4 regions of the Streptomyces sp. NPDC126497 genome follow, and region 3 is predicted to be linked to each of the others. Evidence: riboswitches for the same ligand, from Rfam matches in the RefSeq annotation. Region 3 holds a riboswitch; each other region holds the start of a gene.
What was found. Region 3 has a riboswitch for cobalamin ahead of ABTY20_RS25985 (ABC transporter substrate-binding protein). Riboswitches for the same ligand answer to the same signal wherever they lie in the genome.

Region 1: it holds a riboswitch for cobalamin, as region 3 does, so the genes downstream of both, ABTY20_RS23950 (SCO2321 family membrane protein) here and ABTY20_RS25985 (ABC transporter substrate-binding protein) in region 3, are expected to answer to the same signal.
Region 2: it holds a riboswitch for cobalamin, as region 3 does, so the genes downstream of both, ABTY20_RS02535 (ribonucleoside-diphosphate reductase subunit alpha) here and ABTY20_RS25985 (ABC transporter substrate-binding protein) in region 3, are expected to answer to the same signal.
Region 4: it holds a riboswitch for cobalamin, as region 3 does, so the genes downstream of both, ABTY20_RS00385 (energy-coupling factor ABC transporter permease) here and ABTY20_RS25985 (ABC transporter substrate-binding protein) in region 3, are expected to answer to the same signal.

The regions. Positions count from the first base shown of each region.
Region 1 covers NZ_JBEORT010000064.1:21,982-26,668, reverse strand. The annotation lists gene ABTY20_RS23960 (TetR family transcriptional regulator) at 1-436, shown strand, start outside; partial or broken gene ABTY20_RS23955 (glycoside hydrolase family 10 protein) at 673-2,036, shown strand; cobalamin riboswitch at 2,134-2,272, shown strand; gene ABTY20_RS23950 (SCO2321 family membrane protein) at 2,381-3,610, shown strand; gene ABTY20_RS23945 (SCO2322 family protein) at 3,607-4,245, shown strand; gene ABTY20_RS23940 (energy-coupling factor transporter transmembrane component T) at 4,238-4,687, shown strand, end outside.
Region 2 covers NZ_JBEORT010000003.1:34,122-38,808, forward strand. The annotation lists gene ABTY20_RS02530 (ribonucleotide-diphosphate reductase subunit beta) at 1-266, opposite strand, end outside; gene ABTY20_RS02535 (ribonucleoside-diphosphate reductase subunit alpha) at 266-2,587, opposite strand; cobalamin riboswitch at 2,752-2,916, opposite strand; gene ABTY20_RS02540 (GNAT family N-acetyltransferase) at 2,929-3,435, opposite strand; gene mctP (monocarboxylate uptake permease MctP) at 3,514-4,687, opposite strand, start outside.
Region 3 covers NZ_JBEORT010000076.1:1,700-6,386, reverse strand. The annotation lists gene ABTY20_RS25990 (FecCD family ABC transporter permease) at 1-1,029, opposite strand, end outside; gene ABTY20_RS25985 (ABC transporter substrate-binding protein) at 1,026-1,991, opposite strand; cobalamin riboswitch at 2,080-2,257, opposite strand; gene ABTY20_RS25980 (ferric reductase-like transmembrane domain-containing protein) at 2,445-3,425, shown strand; gene ABTY20_RS25975 (ArsR/SmtB family transcription factor) at 3,902-4,345, opposite strand; gene ABTY20_RS25970 (heavy metal translocating P-type ATPase) at 4,480-4,687, shown strand, end outside.
Region 4 covers NZ_JBEORT010000001.1:90,514-95,200, reverse strand. The annotation lists gene ABTY20_RS00400 (AMP-binding protein) at 1-813, shown strand, start outside; gene ABTY20_RS00395 (HAAS signaling domain-containing protein) at 875-1,813, opposite strand; gene ABTY20_RS00390 (PadR family transcriptional regulator) at 1,810-2,148, opposite strand; cobalamin riboswitch at 2,322-2,504, shown strand; gene ABTY20_RS00385 (energy-coupling factor ABC transporter permease) at 2,535-3,254, shown strand; gene ABTY20_RS00380 (energy-coupling factor ABC transporter substrate-binding protein) at 3,251-3,616, shown strand; gene cbiQ (cobalt ECF transporter T component CbiQ) at 3,623-4,372, shown strand; gene ABTY20_RS00370 (energy-coupling factor ABC transporter ATP-binding protein) at 4,369-4,687, shown strand, end outside.

The DNA.
Region 1 (4,687 bases), on a different contig from region 3:
CAAGGTCCATCTGCTGGTCGCCACCATGCAGGACCAGCTGGAGACCCTGCACGGCACGCTGCGGAGGAGGCCGCCGTCCGGCGAGACCCCGGCCGAGCGGGTCGCGGAGACCCTGATGCGGGCGTTCCGCGCGCTCCAGCGGGAGCCGCACCTGGCCGACGCGATGGTGCGGGCCCTGACGTTCGCGGACCGCAGCGCGAGCCCGGAGGTCGACCAGGTCTCCCGGCAGACCACGGCGATCATCCTGGACGCCATGGAGCTCACCGATCCCACGCCCGGGCAGCTCTCGGCCGTCCGGGTCATCGAGCACACCTGGCACTCGGCCCTGATCACCTGGCTCTCGGGGCGCGCCTCCATCGCCCAGGTCGGGATCGACATAGAGACGGCGTGCCGCCTGGTGGACCTGACGGCGCCGCAGCCCACGGACACCCCCTGACGAAACTTTCGAATCCTTTCCGTCCGCGCCGACGGCATCCCCCTCACCGGCATCCCGCCCTCCTTGCCGAGTCCCCCTCCTGGTCCCTTCCTACGCGGACGGTTGACCGCCCCCCACGGCGTCCGTATCGTCGCCGCAGAAATTCGGAGCCGAGTCCGAAACTTTCGGTCCACCGCACGGCAGCAATCCCGCCCATCCGCAGCACGGGACCCCACCGGAGAAGGGATGACATGGGCATGATCGAAAAGCGAACGGGAGCGGGAGCCGGAGGCGACGGCCCCGCACGACGCGGCCGGCCGCGCGCCGCCCTCGGCGCCACCACCGCCCTGCTCACCGCCACCGCGCTCGCCGCGCTCCCCCAGACCACCGCCCACGCCGCCGACACCCTGGGCGCGGCGGCGGCCGAGAAGGGCCGCTACTTCGGCGCCGCCGTGGCCGCGAACCGCCTCGGCGAGGCGCCGTACACCGCCACCCTCGACCGCGAGTTCAACTCGGTGACGCCCGAGAACGAGATGAAGTGGGACGCCGTCGAACCGCGCCGCGGCACCTTCCTCTTCAGCCGCGCCGACCAGATCGTGGACCACGCCCGGAGCAAGGGCATGAAGGTCCGCGGACACACCCTGGTCTGGCACTCGCAGCTGCCGAGCTGGGTCTCCGGACTCGGCGCGAGCCAGCTCCGGTCGGCCATGAACAACCACATCACGCAGGTCATGACCCACTACAAGGGCGAGATCCACTCCTGGGACGTGGTCAACGAGGCGTTCCAGGACGGCGACAGCGGCGCCCGGCGCAACTCGCCCTTCCAGAGCAAGCTCGGCAACGGCTTCATCGAGGAGGCCTTCCGCACGGCCCGCGCGGCCGACCCGGACGCCAAGCTCTGCTACAACGACTACAACACCGACGGCGTCAACGCGAAGAGCGACGCCGTCTACGCCATGGTCAAGGACTTCACGTCCCGCGGCGTGCCGATCGACTGCGTCGGCTTCCAGTCCCACTTCAACCCCAACTCCCCGGTCCCCTCCGACTACCGGGCCAACCTGCAGCGCTTCGCCGACCTCGGCGTCGACGTGCAGATCACCGAACTGGACATCGTGGGCTCGGGCCAGGCCCAGGCCACCGACTACGGCGACGTCACGAAGGCCTGCCTCGCGGTGACGCGCTGCACCGGCATCACGGTGTGGGGCATCCCGGACAAGTACGCGGGGTGGCCGAGCGGCACTCCCCTGCTGTTCGACAACAACTACGGCAAGAAGCCCGCGTACGACGCCGTGCTGAGCGCCCTCGGCGGCGGCCCGGACGCGCCTGCGCCGCCACCTGCACCACGGCGGAGCAGTGGAGCGGCGGCTGCAACGGCAAGGTGACGACCACGGCCGGCAGCGCGCCGATCACCGCCTGGAGCGTGGACGTCACCATGACCGCCCCGCAGAAGGTCCTCTCCGTCTGGAACGGCTCACCCGCCTGGGACGGCGGCGGCACCGTCATGACGGTGTGCTCCGGCCGGAACGGCTCCCTCGCGGCCGGGGCCTCCACCAGCTTCGGCTTCACCGTGAACGGCGGCGCCGCACCCCCGCCGCAGGTCGGCGCCCGCACGGCCTCCTGACCCGCCCCGTCCCGCCCGCCCCCGCACCCCGCTCCGGGGCGCGGGGGCGGTGCGCGTTCCACGTGACCTCACTCACCGAAGCCGCCCCCGGCCTCTTCCCTACGGGCGGGTAGAGTGTCGGCGTCGTCATCACACCGTACGGGGGGAAGCCGGTGCAATTCCGGCGCTGACCCGCAACCGTGAACCGTCCGCAGGGACGGTGAGCCGGACTGCCCCGCACGGTTCGTGACCGGCTCACGTGCCCGGCAGCCCGCCGGCGCACGGGCACCGTCGAGGTATGCGGAGCCGAGCCACCGGGGTGTCCCGCGCCGCCCGGCTCCCCGCAGGGAAGGCACCCGCCGATCATGAACGTCCGCAGCAGCGCGGCGGCCCTGGCCGCCGTCGCCGTGATCGGCGCCGCCACTCCGGCCGCCGCCGACACCACCCCCTCCCCGTCGCCGTCCCGGGCGCTCCCCTCCGCCCTGTACGGCGACGGCGACCCGCAGTACGACGGCGTCTGGCGCCAGTCGCTCGCCCTGCTCGCCCAGCACACGGCCGGCGTCGAGCCGGCGAAGGCGGCCGTCGACTGGCTCACCGGACAGCAGTGCGCCGACGGCTCCTTCGCCCCGTACCGCGCCGACACCGCGAAGGCGTGCGACGCGAAGACGACGGTCGACACCAACCAGACCGCCGCCGCCGTCCAGGCCCTCGCCGCGCTCGGCGGCCACGACGACGTCACGAAGAAGGCCGTCGGCTGGCTGAAGTCCGCGCAGAACGAGGACGGCGGCTGGGGCTACACCGCGGGCGGCGCCAGCGACACCAACTCCACCTCCGTCGTCATCGGCGCGCTCGCCGCCGCCGGCGAGGAGCCGGCCGAGGTGAAGAAGGACGGCAAGTCCCCCCACGACGCCCTGCTGGGGCTGGCGCTGCCCTGCGAGGGCGACGGCGCGGGAGCGTTCGCCTTCCAGCCGGACAAGAAGGGCGGGCTGGTCGCCAACGCGGACGCGACGGCGGCGGGCGTGCTCGGCTCGCTCGGCGCGGGCCTGGTCGTCGAGCCCGGCGGGGGCGAGGCGGCGGAGGACGCCGCCTGCGAGGAGGCCGACACCCCGCAGCGGGCCGCCGCCAACGGTGCCGCCCACCTCGCGGACGCCCTCGCGAGGACCGGCCACCTCACCTCCGCCCTCGCCGGCGCCGAGGACCAGCCCGACTACGGCAACACCGCCGACGCGGTGGTCGCGCTCGCCGCCCAGGGCGCCGACGAGCAGGCGAAGAAGTCCCTGGCCTGGCTGGAGAAGAACGCCGCCGGCTGGGCGGAGCAGAGCGGCCCCGCCGCCTACGCCCAGCTCATCTTCGCGGCCCACGCGACCGGCGCCGACCCGCGCGACTTCGGCGGCACGGACCTGGTGGAGCGGCTGGGCGCGACCGGCCCGGCCGCCCAGGAGAAGACGACCGGGGCGAAGAGCGAGGACGGGGACGACGTGAAGGAGGAGCAGGGCTCCGGCTTCGGCGTCTGGTGGTTCGTCGGCGTCTGCCTGGTCGCCGGCATCGGCATCGGCTTCCTGATCAGCGGCCGCGCGAAGCGGCAGCAGCCGTGATCCGCCGGGCCGCCGTCCTGCTCCTGGCGGCGCTCCTGCCCCTGCTGGCGGGCGCGGGCCAGGCGCAGGCCACCGGCTACCGCTACTGGTCCTTCTGGGAGCAGGACGGCACGGCGTGGACGTACGCCACCCAGGGTCCGTCCCTCGCCCGGCCCGCCGACGGCGACGTCCACGGCTTCCGCTTCTCCGTCAGCGAGGACTCCGCCGACGCGGCGGAGCCGCGCGGCACCGCCGACTTCGACACCATCTGCGCGAAGACCCCGGCGGCCGACGGCGAGAAGCGCGTGGCCCTGGTCGTCGACTTCGGCACCTCCGCCGACGCCCCGTCCGGCGAGACCCCGCCGGCCGGGCGCACGGCCTGCGCCCGGGTCCCCGAGGACGCCACCACCGCCGAGGCCCTGGCCTCGGTCGCGAAGCCGCTCCGCTACGACGCCAACGCCCTGCTGTGCGCGATAGCGGGCTACCCGGAGAAGGGCTGCGGCGAGCAGGTCTCCACGGACGAGGACCCCGCGCCCGCGGAGGAGAAGACCGGGTCGGACGACTCGGACGGCCCGTCGGTCGGCCTGGCCGCCGGAATCGCCGTGGTCGCCCTCCTCGCGGCGGCAGCGATCCGGCAGGCCCGCCGCCGTGCGTAACGCGCCCGACCGCGGGCACGACCACCCGCACGACCGCGGACGGTCGTGCCGCCGGGCCGAGGGGGCTCCCCCCGCTCGAGCGAGGTCGAGAGGGGGGGAGGGCGGGCGCGTCGGCACCCCGGAAGCGCCGGCGAGCGCCCCCGCCCCCGCCCGGCACACGCACCGCACCCCGCTCCACCCCGGCGCCTGGTGGCTCTGGGCCCTGGCCCTCGGCACCGCGGCCACCCGCACCACCAACCCCCTCCTCCTCGCCCTCCTCCTCACCGTCTCCGCCTACGTCGTGGCGGCCCGCCGCCCCCACGCCCCCTGGTCCCGCTCCTACGGCGCCTTCGTCAAGCTCGCCCTCGCCGTCCTCCTCGTCCGCCTCGCCTTCGCCGTGCTCCTCGGCTCCCCCATCCCCGGCACGCACGTGCTCGTGCGCCTCCCCGAAGTCCCCCTCCCC
Region 2 (4,687 bases), on a different contig from region 3:
GGGGAGTTGATGTGCTTGTACAGGGTCAGCACCAGGTTGTTCGCCACGATCGAGTCGCCCGTCGCGAAGAACGCGACCAGCCGGCCGATCAGGTGCTGCTCCTCGGGGCTGAGCTTCGCGAGGTCGGCCACGTCCGAGTGGAGGTCGACCTCCTCCACGTGCCAGGTGTTCTTGATGGCGTCCCGGTAGCGCTCGTAGAAGTCGGGGTAGCGCATGGGGCGGAGGGTCAGCTCGAAGCCGGGGTCGAGCAGGTTCTTCGTCGTCATCACTGGCAGGCCTCGCAGGACTCGGGGTTTTCCAGGGAGCAGGCGACGGCCTCGGGGTCGGCCGCCTGCTGAACGGGGACGGTGGTCCGGGCCGCCGCACGGGCGATCCGGGTGGCCGGGCGGGAGCGCAGGTAGTACGTGGTCTTCAGGCCCTGCTTCCAGGCGTAGACGTACATCGAGGAGAGCTTGCCGATGGTCGGCGTCTCCAGGAACAGGTTGAGCGACTGCGCCTGGTCCAGGAACGGGGTGCGGGCGGCGGCCATGTCGATCAGACCGCGCTGCGGGATCTCCCACGCCGTGCGGTACAGCCGGCGCACCTCCTCGGGGATCCACGCGAAGTCCTGCACCGAGCCGCCCGCCTCGCGCAGCGCCTCACGGGTGCGCGCGTCCCACACCCCGAGCCGCTTCAGGTCGTCCACCAGGTACGAATTGACCTGGAGGAACTCCCCGGACAGCGTCTCGCGCTTGAACAGGTTGGACACCTGCGGCTCGATGCACTCGTACACGCCCGCGATCGAGGCGATGGTGGCGGTGGGCGCGATCGCCAGCAGCAGCGAGTTGCGCATCCCGGTGGCCGCGATCCGCGTCCGCAGCGCCGCCCAGCGCTCCGGCCAGGTGAGCTCGGCGTCGTAGTGGTCGGGGTGCAGCACGCCCCGGGCGGTACGGGTCTTCTCCCAGGCCGGGAGCGGGCCGCTGCGCTCGGCGAGGCCGGCGGAGGTCTCGTACGCGGCGAGCATGATCCGTTCGGCGATCCGCGTGGACAGCGCCTTCGCCTCCGGGGAGTCGAAGGGCAGCCGCAGCTTGAAGAAGACGTCCTGCAGGCCCATGGCGCCGAGACCGACGGGGCGCCAGCGGGCGTTGGAACGGCCCGCCTGTTCGGTCGGGTAGAAGTTGATGTCGACGACCCGGTCCAGGAACGTCACGGCCGTGCGCACGGTCTCGTCCAGGCGTTCCCAGTCGACGTCCCCGTCCGCCACGAAGGCGCCGAGGTTGACCGACCCCAGGTTGCAGACCGCCGTCTCCCCGTCGTCGGTGACCTCCAGGATCTCCGTGCAGAGGTTGGAGGAGTGGATGACGTGGCCCGGCTCGGCGGTCTGGTTCGCCGTGCGGTTGGCGGCGTCCTTGAAGGTCATCCAGCCGTTGCCGGTCTGTGCGAGGGTGCGCATCATGCGGCCGTACAGCTCACGGGCCGGGAGGGTCTTCCTCGCCAGGCCCCTCGCCTCGGCGGCCCGGTAGGCCGCGTCGAACTCCTCGCCCCACAGGTCGACCAGTTCGGGCACGTCCGCCGGGGAGAACAGCGACCACGGCCCGTCGGCGTCCACCCGGCGCATGAACTCGTCCGGCACCCAGTGCGCGAGGTTCAGGTTGTGCGTGCGACGGGCGTCCTCACCGGTGTTGTCGCGCAGCTCCAGGAACTCCTCGACGTCGGAGTGCCAGGTCTCCAGGTAGACCGCCGCCGCCCCCTTGCGCCTGCCGCCCTGGTTCACGGCGGCGACCGAGGCGTCCAGCGTCTTGAGGAACGGGACGATGCCGTTGGAGTGCCCGTTGGTGCCGCGGATCAGCGACCCCCGGGCGCGGACGCGGGAGTAGGACAGGCCGATGCCGCCGGCGTGCTTGGAGAGGCGGGCGACCTGGTGGTAGCGGTCGTAGATCGAGTCCAGCTCGTCCCTGGGGGAGTCCAGCAGGTAGCAGGAGGACATCTGCGGGTGCCGGGTGCCGGAGTTGAACAGCGTGGGGGAGGAGGGCAGGTAGTCCAGCCGGCTCATCAGCCCGTACAGCGCGGCGACCTCGTCCACCGCGCGGGTGCTGTCGTCCTCGGCGAGGCCGCAGGCCACCCGCAGCAGGAAGTGCTGGGGCGTCTCGACGACCTTGCGGGTGAGCGGGTGCCGCAGCAGGTAGCGGCTGTACAGGGTGCGCAGGCCGAAGTAGCCGAAGCGGTCGTCGGCCCGGGGGTCGACCAGCGCGTCCAGGCGGGCGGCGTGCAGCCGGACGAATCCGGCGGTCCGGTCGGCGATCAGCCCCTCGCGGTGCCCGGTCGCGACGGAGCCGGTGAACGAGGTGACGCCCTGCGAGGCGGCCTCGGCGCGGATGCCGATGGTCAGCAGCCGCGCGGCGAGCCGGGAGTAGGCCGGGTCCTCCGAGATGAGCCCGGCCGCCGCCTCGGTGGCGAGTTCCCGCAGCTCCGCCTCGTCGGCCGCCGCGGACCGGCCGCGCAGCGCGGCGGCGGCGACCCGGCCGGGGTCGGCGTCGGGCAGGTCGGCGGTCAGCTCGGTCAGGGTCCGCAGCAGCGCGGCACCGGGGCCGCCGCTCTCCTCGGTCATGTCGCTCGCTGAGGCCGGATCGGCTGGCGCGATGGTCACGTGGGGCTCTCCCTCGCTCGGCACGGGGGCCTCGAAGAGCGCAGGGGGCAGTACACGAACGCACACGGGCGTCGCGTCCGCCGGCCCATTCCGCGAGGCCCGGACGTCCAGGCACCCGGACCGGACGGCCGGGCGCACTGTCGGCAGGTCCTCGGACTGACGCCCACGCGCACGCGGGCATGGGTACACCGTTGCGGGACAGTTCCGGATTCACACCGGATTCCCCTGCGGCGACAGCGAGCACGAGCATACATCTTGTGCCAGGCGTCGCCGACAACCCCATATCTTGTGTCGCGTTGGTTTCAGAGCGTCAACTCATAGGTGAGGAGCATGATGTCGTCCAGCTCCGGCAGCGGGTTCCAGTCGCGCTCCGGGGTGCGGGTGAACCCCAGCCGCTCGTAGACGCGGTGGGCGGAGTACATGGTGCGCTGGGTCGACAGCACGATCCGTACGCAGCCCTCGGTGGCCCGTGCCCGGTCGACACAGGCACGCACCAGGGCCTCCCCGGCGCCCCTGCCCCGTCCCGTGCGGGCGACCGCGAGCATCCGGATCTCCGCCTCGCCCGGCCCCGCCAGGTCGGCCATCGGACCGGGGCCCGGCACGAAGGTCACCCCGCCGAGCAGCGCCCCGTTCTCCACGGCGACCAGCACCTCGGCGGTGGCCGCCCGCTTCGCCACGTTCCCGAGCTCACCGAGGTACGCGTCGTCCTCCCCGAAGTCGAGCAGCCCGTCCAGCAGATAGGCCTGCGCGGTGATCTCACCGAGTTCCTCGTGCTCGCCGGGTTCCACCGGCCGGATGACGATGTCCATGGGGGGAGTGTGCCGGACGGGTACGACGACGGGCCGCCGGATTCCTCCGGCGGCCCGTCCTCCGGTGCGGCCACGGCGTCAGTGGCTGCTGCCCGCCGTGGCCGGCGGGAGCTCCACCTGGACACCGGGGTCGCCCGCGTCCGCCGTGTAGTCCTCCGGCTTGGTCTGGTCGATGCCCTCGGGTGCCTTGAGGGCCCGAAGGACGAAGGTCAGGACGACCGTGACCAGGACGTTGAGCACGAACGCGGTGAGACCGATGTAGCCGATCTCGCCGATGCCCGGGATCTCCTTCGACGACCCGCCGAAGTGCTTCTGCGTCGGCGAGGCCACCCCGTACGCGGCGACCGTGCCGTAGACCATGCCGACCGCCCAGCCGCCGATCAGCGCCCAGCGGTGGAACCAGCGGGTGAACAGACCGCCCACCAGCGCCGGGAAGGTCTGCAGGATCCAGATGCCGCCCAGCAGCTGGAAGTTGATCGCGACCGTCTTGTCCATGGTCAGGACGAAGGCGAGGGCGCCCACCTTCACCAGCAGGGACACGATCTTGGAGACCTGGGTCTCCTGCTTCGGCGTCGCGTCCGGCTTGATGAAGTCCTTGTAGATGTTGCGGGTGAAGAGGTTCGCCGCCGCGATCGACATGATCGCCGCCGGCACCAGCGCGCCGATGCCGATGGCTGCGAAGGCCACGCCCGCGAACCAGTCCGGGAACATGTTCTCGAAGAGCTGGGGGATCGCCAGCTGGCCGTTGCTGACCTTGACCCCGGCCGCGATCGCCATGAAGCCGAGCAGCGCCAGCAGGCCCAGCATCAGGGAGTACAGCGGCAGGATCGTGGTGTTGCGGCGGATCACCTCACGGCTGCGCGAGGACAGCGTGGCCGTGATCGAGTGCGGGTACATGAACAGCGCGAGCGCCGAGCCCAGCGCCAGCGTGGCGTACGTCCACTGGCCCGCCTCGCCCGGCACCGTCGCACCGCGCGGTGCGCCCGTGGCCGGGTTGGTCTGGCCGTACGCCTCGCCCGCCTTGGCGAAGATCTCGTCGAAGCCGCCCAGTTTGATCGGGATGTAGATGATCGCCACCGCGATGACGACGTAGATCAGCGTGTCCTTGACGAACGCGATCAGCGCGGGCGCCCGCAGGCCCGACGAGTACGTGTACGCCGCCAGCACGCCGAAGGCGATCAGCAGCGGCAGGTCCTTGACGAACCAGTTGGTGTCCTCGCCGCCGCCGACGCCCATCACGTCCAGCACGGCC
Region 3 (4,687 bases):
GCCGACGGGTATCTCCGTCGGTGCGGCGACCGTCCGTGCGGCGATGTCGGCCCAGACGAGGAAGACCGCTCCGCCGAGTGCCGCCGTCGGCAGGACCCGGCGGTGGTCGCCGCCGACGAACAGGCGCACGATGTGGGGCGTCATCAGGCCGACGAAGCCGATCGGTCCGGCCGCCGCGACCAGCACGCCCGTGAGGAGGGAGAGCAGCACGAACAGCCGGGCGCGGAACCGGGCCACGTCCAGCCCCATCGTGGTGGCCGCCTCCTCGCCGGCCAGCAGCAGGTTCAGGTTGCGGGCCTGCGCCATGAGGGCGCCGACGCCGAGCAGCAGGGCCGTGCCCGGCAGCCACAGCGTGCCCCAGTTGACGCCGCCGAGGCCGCCGAGGGTCCAGGCGAGGACCGCGCGGGCCTCGTTGCCCCGGTCGGTGGTGAGCAGCAGCAGGTCGAGGACCGCGGTGAGCACCGCCGCGACCGCCACCCCGGACAGCACCAGCCGCGCCGAGGTGATGCGTCCGCCGGTGCGGGCGGTGGCGTACACGAGCAGGAGCGCGCCCAGGGCGCCCGCGAAGGCGGTCACCGACAGGGAGAGCGGCCCGAAGAGGGTGAACCCGAACACGATCACCGAGACGGCGCCGAGCGACGCGCCGGAGGAGACGCCGAGCAGGTAGGGCTCGGCGAGCGGGTTGCGCACCAGGGCCTGCAGCGCGGTGCCGATCACCGCCAGGCCGGCGCCGGTGACCGCGCCGAGCAGCACCCGCGGCGCCCGCACGTCCACCACGATGGTCTCCCGGGCCCGCGACCAGTCCGGCTGCTGCCAGTCGGCGCCCAGCGCGTGCGCCACGATGCCCCACACCTGGCCGGGCGGCACCCGGACGGAGCCGATCGCCAGACCCGCCGTGGCGGAGACCGCGAGCAGGGCGGCGAGCACGAGCAGCGTGACGGCCAACCGCGTGCGGCCCGCTCCCGCCTCCTCGGCCTTCCGCCGTCGGACCGTCCGTCCGGTGGGCGTGGCGGGGGCGTCCCGGGTCACCGGAAGCTCTCGGGGTGCAGCCCGCGGGCCAGGTCCTCGACCGCGTGGGCCGAGCGGACGCCGACCAGGGTGGCGGTCAGCGGCAGGACGACGAACCGCTCGTTCCTGACGGCGGGCACGTCGGCGAGCGCGGGCTGGGAGAGCAGGAACCTCTTCTTCTCCTCGACGCTTCCGGCGCCGGCGTAGTCGTAGACGGCGATGACCTCGGGCCCGCGCTCGACGACCTGCTCCCAGGAGACGTCGCCGAAGACGTCGTCGAGGTCGGCGAAGACGTTCTCGCCGCCGGCCAGCCGGATCAGCTCGGTGCCCAGGCTCTTGCCGCCCGCGGTGAAGGCGCTCCTGTCGCCGCTGTCGTAGACGAAGACGGACACCTCGGGCTCGCCCTCGACCTCGGCGGCGGCCTTGCCGACGCGGTCCTCGAGGTCCGCGACCAGCTCGTCGGCCCGGTCCGGGACACCGAAGATCCTGCCGATGGTGCGGATCTCGTCGTAGGTGTCCTGCATCGTCACCCGCTTCTCGCCGCAGTACTCGCGGTTGAGGTGGGTGTCGATGCCGGCGTCGGCGAACGCCTTGCGGGAGCGGCCCTCGTTCTCGGCGAAGGCACTGCCGTAGCCGCCGTAGACGAAGTCGGGTCCGGCGTCCAGGATCTTCTCGAACGACGGCTCCCTCTTCGCCAGTTCGGGGATGGCCGCGTAGTCCTTCCTCAGCTCGGGCAGGACGGCGGAGTCGGGGAAGGCCGTGCCGACCATGCGGTCCTTCAGGCCGAGGGCGAGCATGAGTTCCGCCGGGTGCTGGTGGACGGTGACCGCCCGTGACGGCGGCTTCTCGTACGTCGTCCTCACGCCGCAGTTGTCGACGGTGACCGGGAAGCCCGCGGGGACGGCGGCGGTGGCCCCCGCCTCCCCGCCGCTCCCGCCGGACCCGCCGCAGCCGGTGGTCAGCAGCACCGACGACAGCGCCATGGCGGCCGCCGCGGCACGAAGGAACCCGCGCGTGCGGGCAGGGGTGGACAGCTGGGACACGTGAAGCCTCCTGGAGTCCGCGCTCCTCGGGACGGGCCCGCGACGGACCAGTGTCCTGACTCCCGGATCGACGTTCCCTCCGCCTTCCCGCGCGCAGCGCAGTGGCATGTCGGAGGGGCGCTCCCCGGTCACAGTGGCGGGACCGTGCCGGATTCGCACCGGCTTCCTGTCTCCCGTCGCGGCGATGACCAGGTGATCCTACGTTTCCCCGGGTCGACGGCAAAAGCGCGGGCGGCCCCGGCCGCACGCAACGCGCCGGAGGCACGCTCGACGGCGTACGCGGCCAGTCTGGCCGGATACCGCCTCGGAGGATCACCACCTCCTCGGTCAGACTTGTCACCTCACGCCACATGCGCACCGCTGCTGCGGTGGCCCGCGCCCGGGAGGCCCCCGATGACGTCAGACGCGAGGCCGGAGGAGGACGGGGCGGTAGCCCCTCCCGGACGGCGGCGGCCTCCCGGTGACCGCGTCGCGCTCCGCGGCGACCTGCGGTCCGCCCTGCCCGACGCCACCGCGGCGGTGGTGGTCACGGTGCTCGTGTTCGCCTTCCTGTGGGCGCGCATGGAGTCGGGCGCGTCGGACACCGTCGCGGTCATGCCGTTCATGGACGATCCCGGCACCTACTGGATGTACCTGCTCAGTCAGGCGTTCGGGTGGTCGGGGCTGTTGTGGGCGTGGGGCACGGTCATGCTCGGTCTGCTGCTGTCGGGGCCGCGTCCCGCCCGGCTGCCGGTCTCCCGGCAGGTGCTGGAGCGCTGGCACCGCACCACGAGTCTGACGACGATGGCGCTGATGTCCGCGCACGCGCTGATGTTCGCGGCGGAACTCGTGCGCTACGAGACGCAGGTGGCGTGGGCGGAGCGGTTGTGGGTGGCCTTCGCGGACACCTTCGTGCCGGGCTGGTACGACTCCGGAACCGGCAGGGTCGCCATCCCGATCGGCCAGGGCGCCCTGTACCTGGCGGTCCCACTGGGGCTGCTGTTCTACGTCCGGCACCGCATCGGAGCGAACACCTGGCGGCGACTGCACCGTTTCGTGATCGTCGTGTACGTGCTGAGCGTGTGGCACACGCTGCTGTACGGAACCAACGTCTGGTACGGGGAGTGGCCGCGCACCGTGCTGTGGCTGCTGCAACTGCCGGTCGCGGTCCTGCTGTTGCTGCGCCTGCTGAGGCCGGCCCGGCGGGCCGAGCGGCTGGGTCCGCCCGGCGGGGGCGCGGCCCGGCCGGGATGGTGGGTGCGGGCGGCGGGACGGGTCGCCGTCGCAGCCGTCGTCGTCGGGCTGGTCGCCGTGGTGGTGTCGGGCCGCGACGGCGGACGGGACCGCCCGGCCCACCCGCCCGCGACCGCCCCCCACGCCCAGGAGACGGACTGACGGCCGGCGTCGACCTCGCGTTCCGCCGCCGGAGCTGCTGCCTTTGCCACCGCGCGCCGAAGGGTTCGAAGCGCGGTGACCGCGGACCGGCCGGTGACGTACGCCGCCGAGCCCCGCGATGAGGCACATCCGCTTCGGGCTGTGCCGCGCGCCGGGCCGGGACGCGTGCGCCCGGCCCGGCGAGCCGGGGGCCGGGAGCGGGACGGCTCGTCACGGACGGTGCGGGCGACGGCCGGTGAGATCATCCGACGCCTCGAACGGTGTGCCGCCCGTGAGATCCTCGCCCCGGCCGGACCGGTTCCCCCGCCCCCGCGTCGCGGGGGCGTCCGCGGCGGGTGCCCGAGCCCGCCGACGCGGTGGTCCCGCGAGTGCGGCCGACCCCCACCAGCTACCGGATCCGCTCGGCGCCGTCTTTCGGGCGGGCGGCCACCGGTGGGCTCGTGGCCGTCGGTGGCCGGGATCCTGGTCGACCCGTACTACGCCGGCCCGCGCCCCGAGGAGGCAGCCGTGGCGGCGTTGCCGGACTGCCGCCCGTCCGGCACGGAGCGGGCCCCGGCCACGGCGGCCGGGGTGTCGCGCAGGCCGAGGCGCAGGTGCTCGACGTGGTAGAGGGCCTGCTCCAGCAGTTCGGCGACGTGGTTGTCGTGGAGCGCGTAGATCACCGAGCGGCCCCGGCGCTCGCCGGTGACCAGACCGAGGTTGCGCAGCAGACGCAACTGATGGGAGCAGGCGGACTGTTCCATGCCGACGGCGTCGGCGAGTTCGGTCGCCGCGCACGCGCCCTCCTGGAGACGGGCCAGGATCCGCAGCCGGGAGGGCGTGGCCAGAGCCTGGAGTGTGGCAGCCACGTCGGCGGCGCCCACGGTCTCGAGGCGCTCGCGCGCGGTGGCGGTGGTTTCGGCGTCAGCTCCATGGCCCATGGTCGCCATCCTACGGAGAGGGATCCATGAACGTATGAATTGCTCTTCATGTGATCCTGTACGGTGGAGGGAGCGGTGCCGACCTTCCGGCCGGCCGCTGTCCCGTCATGCCGTCGTGAAGGAGTTCCGCTCCGATGACCTCCACCGTCACTCCAGCCCCGGCCGGCCGGGCCGCGCCTGCGCGCGACGGCGGCGCGCCCCGGCGCCGTACCCGTGTCCTCGCCCTGCCCGAGGCGCGCTGGGCCGCCGCAGCCACCGTCTTCTTCCTGCTCGCGCTGCTGCTGCAGCTGGCTGGTGCTCCGGCGTGGGCGTGGGGGCCGCTGTACGCGGTGACGTATGCGG
Region 4 (4,687 bases), on a different contig from region 3:
GACCACCGCGTGACGCTGATCCAGGGCGTTCCCCTGCTGTTCGAGCTGCTCACCCGGGCCGCCGCCGAGGCGGGCCCGCTGACCACCCCCGAGCACCTGGTCTTCGCGGGCGAGGCGATGCCGGCCCGGGTGCTGGCGGGCCTGCCTCCGGTGTTCCCGTACGCCCGCTGGTTCAACAACTACGGCTGCACCGAGACGAACAACAGCTTCCTCCACGAGGTGGACCGCAGCGGACCGGTCGCCGGTCCGCTGCCGATCGGCCGCCCGCTGCCCGGCGTGCACTGGCTGATCACCGGCGACGACGGGCGCGCCCTGACCGGCCCCGGCCGGGGGGAGCTGCTCGTCAGCACCCCGTTCCAGACGACGGGTTACGTCAATGTGCCCGACAGCCGGAAGTTCGCCCCGCACCACGACGGCGTGCCCGGGGTGGTGTACTACCGCAGCGGTGACGTCGTCCGGCGGCACGAGGACGGCTCGCTGAGCGTGCTGGGGCGGACCGACCACATGGTCAAGGTGCGCGGCACCCAGGTCAGCACCCAGCACGTCGAGAGCATCCTGCTGGAGCACCCGGCGGTCGCCGAAGCGGCCGTCGTCGCACTCCCGGACCCGGTCGCCGGCCACCGTCTGCACGCGACCGTGCGGCCGGTCGAGCCCGGCTCCGTGGGGGTCCTGGCGCTGCGTCGGTACTGTGCGGAGCGGACGGTGCGGGCGGCCGTGCCGAGCGTGTTCGAGATGGTGTCCCGGCCGTTGCCGAGGACGTCGACGGGGAAGGTCGACCGCACCCGGATCCGGGACTCGCTGAGCACGGCGTGACGCGGGCACGCGGGGGCTGTCCGGCCGTGGCCGGGCAGCCCCCGCGTGTCGTTCCCCGCGGTCAGCGGAGCGCCGTGCGGAAGGCCTTGGCCACCGAGGTGACGCCGATGGCGAGCACGATGACCGCCGCTCCGCCGTAGACCGATTCCTGGGACTCCCAGAGGGTCCTGGCGTCGGCGAGGAAGTCGGGGTTGAACAGCTCCTGCCGGTACAGCACCCAGGCCAGCGGCAGCGTGAACACCGCATGGGCGAGCGCGTACCAGCCGGCCAGCCGGACGGTCCAGCCCTGCCCGGCCACCCGTGCGGCCCCGACCACCGCGAGACCGGCCAGACCGGCCAGAACCGGCCACAGCCAGCCCGACCACAGGTCCGGGTCCAGTACCTCCAGGTGCCGCCCGTCGTCCGCCCGGTAGGGCTCGGCGGTGTGCTGCCAGACGATCAGCGCGAACAGCAGCACGTCCCACGCCACGGCGGCCGACGCCGCGACACCGCCCCGGTCGCGCCGCGGGACGTCGGGCAGTTCGTCCGGCGTCCAGCGGTCGCCGGTGACGCCACGGCGGTACCGGATCCGCTCGGTCACGCCGAACACCACCGTGATCGCGGCGACCAGCTGGGCGCCGACTCCCATCAGCGTGCCGGCGCCGACGCGCAGGGCCGCGCCGGGACCGCCGCCGTCGGCCACCTCCAGCAGGGCGAGCCCGAGGGAGAGGGCCGGCAGCACGCCGGCCACCAGGGTGACCAGCGCGCGTACGTAGGCGGGATACAGGTCCGGACCGATCAGGACCAGCGGCCGTTCGGTGCACCGGGCCGCGTACCGCACCGGGTCCCCCAGCTCGCTGAGCACCTCCCGCTCGGCCGCCCGGTGGTCGTCGCCGCCCCGGCCGTCGATGGTGTCGGCGATGGTGGCGCGGAGCTCTCGGGCCACGTCGTCACGCTGGTCCGCCGGAAGCCGTCGGACGACCTCGTGGACGTAGCGCTCGGTGAGCACCCCCGTACTCATTCGTTCTCCTTGGTGAGTCGTGAGATCGAAGCGACGAGGTCCTGCCATTCACGCACCAGGCCCTCCCGGACCCGGGATCCGTCGGGGCTGACACGGTAGAACTTGCGCGGCCGGGACTCGTCGGTGTTCCACTCGCTCGTCAGCAACCCCTGTTTCTCCAGGCGCCGCAGCAGCGGGTACAGCGTGTTTCCGTCGACGGTGACCCCCGCGTCGCCGAGCGTCTCCAGGAGCGCATAGCCGTACTGCGGTTTCCGGAGCAGCGCCAGACAGGCGAGCACCACCGTCCCGCGGCGCAGTTCCTGCGCCTGGCTCAGGGTCAGTTCTTCTACGGACACGACCCACACGATAGTGTGCGTCGCACACTAATGTCACCCCCCCTGACACGGTGGATGCTCCGCCCCCTCGGGACGCCCCGGACGCCGCGCGGCAGGGGGACCGCACGGATCCGGCGCACGTCCCACCGTCCGCGCGCCCCCGGTGTCCGCTTGTCACCGGACCGGAACGGGCACTACTGTCACCACGCCTTGGTGACGGGAAATCGGTGCGATACCGGTGCGGCCCTCGCCACTGTGATCGGGAAGTCCGGCTCCGGTCCTCACGGACAGCCACTGGGTTCTTCGGAACCCGGGAAGGCGGAGCACGGGCGGTGGTACCCGTCAGCCAGGAGACCGGCCAAGGCGCGTCAACCATCCACGAGGTGCTGGAGAGGGTCTGCTGAGCCATGCACATTGCCGAGGGTTTCCTGCCTCCGGCGCACGCGGTCGCCTGGGGCGTCGCGTCGGCGCCCTTCGTCGTCCACGGAGCCCGGTCGCTCATCCGTGACGTCAGGGAGCATCCCGAGAGCACCCTTCTCCTCGGTGCCTCGGGAGCGTTCACGTTCGTGCTGTCCGCGCTGAAACTGCCGTCGGTCACCGGGAGTTGCTCCCACCCCACCGGCACGGGCCTGGGCGCGATCCTGTTCCGGCCGCCGGTCATGGCGGTGCTGGGCACCATCACCCTGCTGTTCCAGGCGCTGTTGCTCGCCCACGGCGGGCTGACCACCCTGGGCGCCAACGTCTTCTCGATGGCGGTCGTCGGCCCCTGGGCCGGGTACGGCGTCTACCGGCTGCTGCGCCGGTACGACGTGCCGCTGATGGTGGCGGTGTTCTCCGGCGCGTTCGCCGCCGACCTGTCGACGTACTGCGTGACGAGCGTGCAGCTGGCGCTCGCCTTCCCCGACCCGGGCAGCGGATTCCCGGGCGCGCTGGGCAAGTTCGGCTCCATCTTCGCCGTGACGCAGATCCCGCTCGCGGTGAGCGAGGGGCTGCTGACGGTGCTGGTGATGCGCATGCTGACGCAGTCGAGCAAGGGGGAGCTGACGCGGCTCGGGGTGCTGGTGACGTCGGGGGCCGGGCGGAAGACGGCGAAGTCGTCCGACTCGGCGGGGACGGTGGCCCGATGAGCCGCAACGCGAAGATCAACACGCTGCTGCTGGTGCTGGTGGCCGCGCTCGCCGTGATCCCGCTGGCGTTCGGGCTCGGGGACCACAAGGAGGAGCCGTTCACCGGCGCGGACGCCGAGGCGGAGACCGCGATCACCGAGATCGACCCGGACTACGAGCCCTGGTTCTCACCCCTGTACGAACCGCCGTCCGGCGAGATCGAGTCGGCGCTGTTCGCCCTCCAGGCGGCGCTCGGCGCGGGCGTCCTCGCGTACTACTTCGGGGTGCGGCGCGGGCGGCGGCAGGGCGAGGCACGGGCGCTGGAGCGGCTGCGGGCCGAGGCCGGCGCGGACCCGGACGCCGCTCCCGGACGACGGGCCTGACGGCGCGTGCTGCCGATCGACGCGGCGGCGCACAGCAGCCGCTGGCGCCGCCGTCATCCCGTGGACAAGGCCGTGCTGGGGCTCGGCCTCACCGTGCTGGCGATCTCGCTGCCACCGTGGCCGGGCGCGGCCCTGGTGCTGGTGACGGCGCTCGTGGTGCTGCTCGGCCCGGCCGGGGTGCCCGCCCGGCGGCTGTGGCGGGCGTACCGGGTGCCGCTGGGCTTCTGCGTCACCGGGGCGCTGACGCTGCTGGTGCGGGTGGGCGGGCCGGGCGGATTCGTGTCCTGGGCCGGGGACGGGCCGCTGCGCGCCGGGGAGGTGCTGCTGCGCACCTCCGCGGCCTCGCTGGGCGTGCTGCTGTTCGCCTTCACCACACCGATGTCCGACCTGCTGCCGCGCCTGGTGCGGGCCGGGGTGCCGGCCCCGCTCGTGGACGTGGCGCTGGTGACGTACCGGATGAGCTTCCTGCTGCTGGACTCGGTGCGCCGCGTCCGGGACGCGCAGGCGGCCCGGCTCGGGCACACCACCCGGGCGGCGGCCTGGCGTTCGCTGGGCGGGCTCGGCGCGACCGCGTTCGTCCGGTCCTTCGACCGGGCGGCGCGGCTGCAGACCGGGCTCGCCGGGCGCGGCTACGACGGCACCCTGCGCGTGCTGGTGCCCGAGGCCCGGGTCTCCGTCCGGTTCACGGCGCTGAGCGTGGCGCTCCTGGCGGCGCTGGCCGCCCTCACCCTCGTCCTGGAAGGTCCCCTGTCGTGAGCGAGTCCGCCCTGGTGGCCCTGCGGGGCGCGTCGTTCGCGTACGAGGACGGCCCGCCCGTGCTCGACGGCCTGGACTTCGAGGTGCGCGAGGGGCGCGCGCTGGCCCTGCTGGGACGCAACGGCAGCGGCAAGACGACGCTGATGCGGCTGCTGAGCGGTGGACTGCGTCCGGCGGGCGGCGAGCTGACCGTCGGGGGGCGGCCGGTCCGCTACGACCGCAAGGGCCTGACGGCGCTGCGCACCACCGTGCAGCTGGTGGTGCAGGACCCCGACGACCAGTTGTTCGCGGCGTCCGTCGGGCAGGACGTCTCCT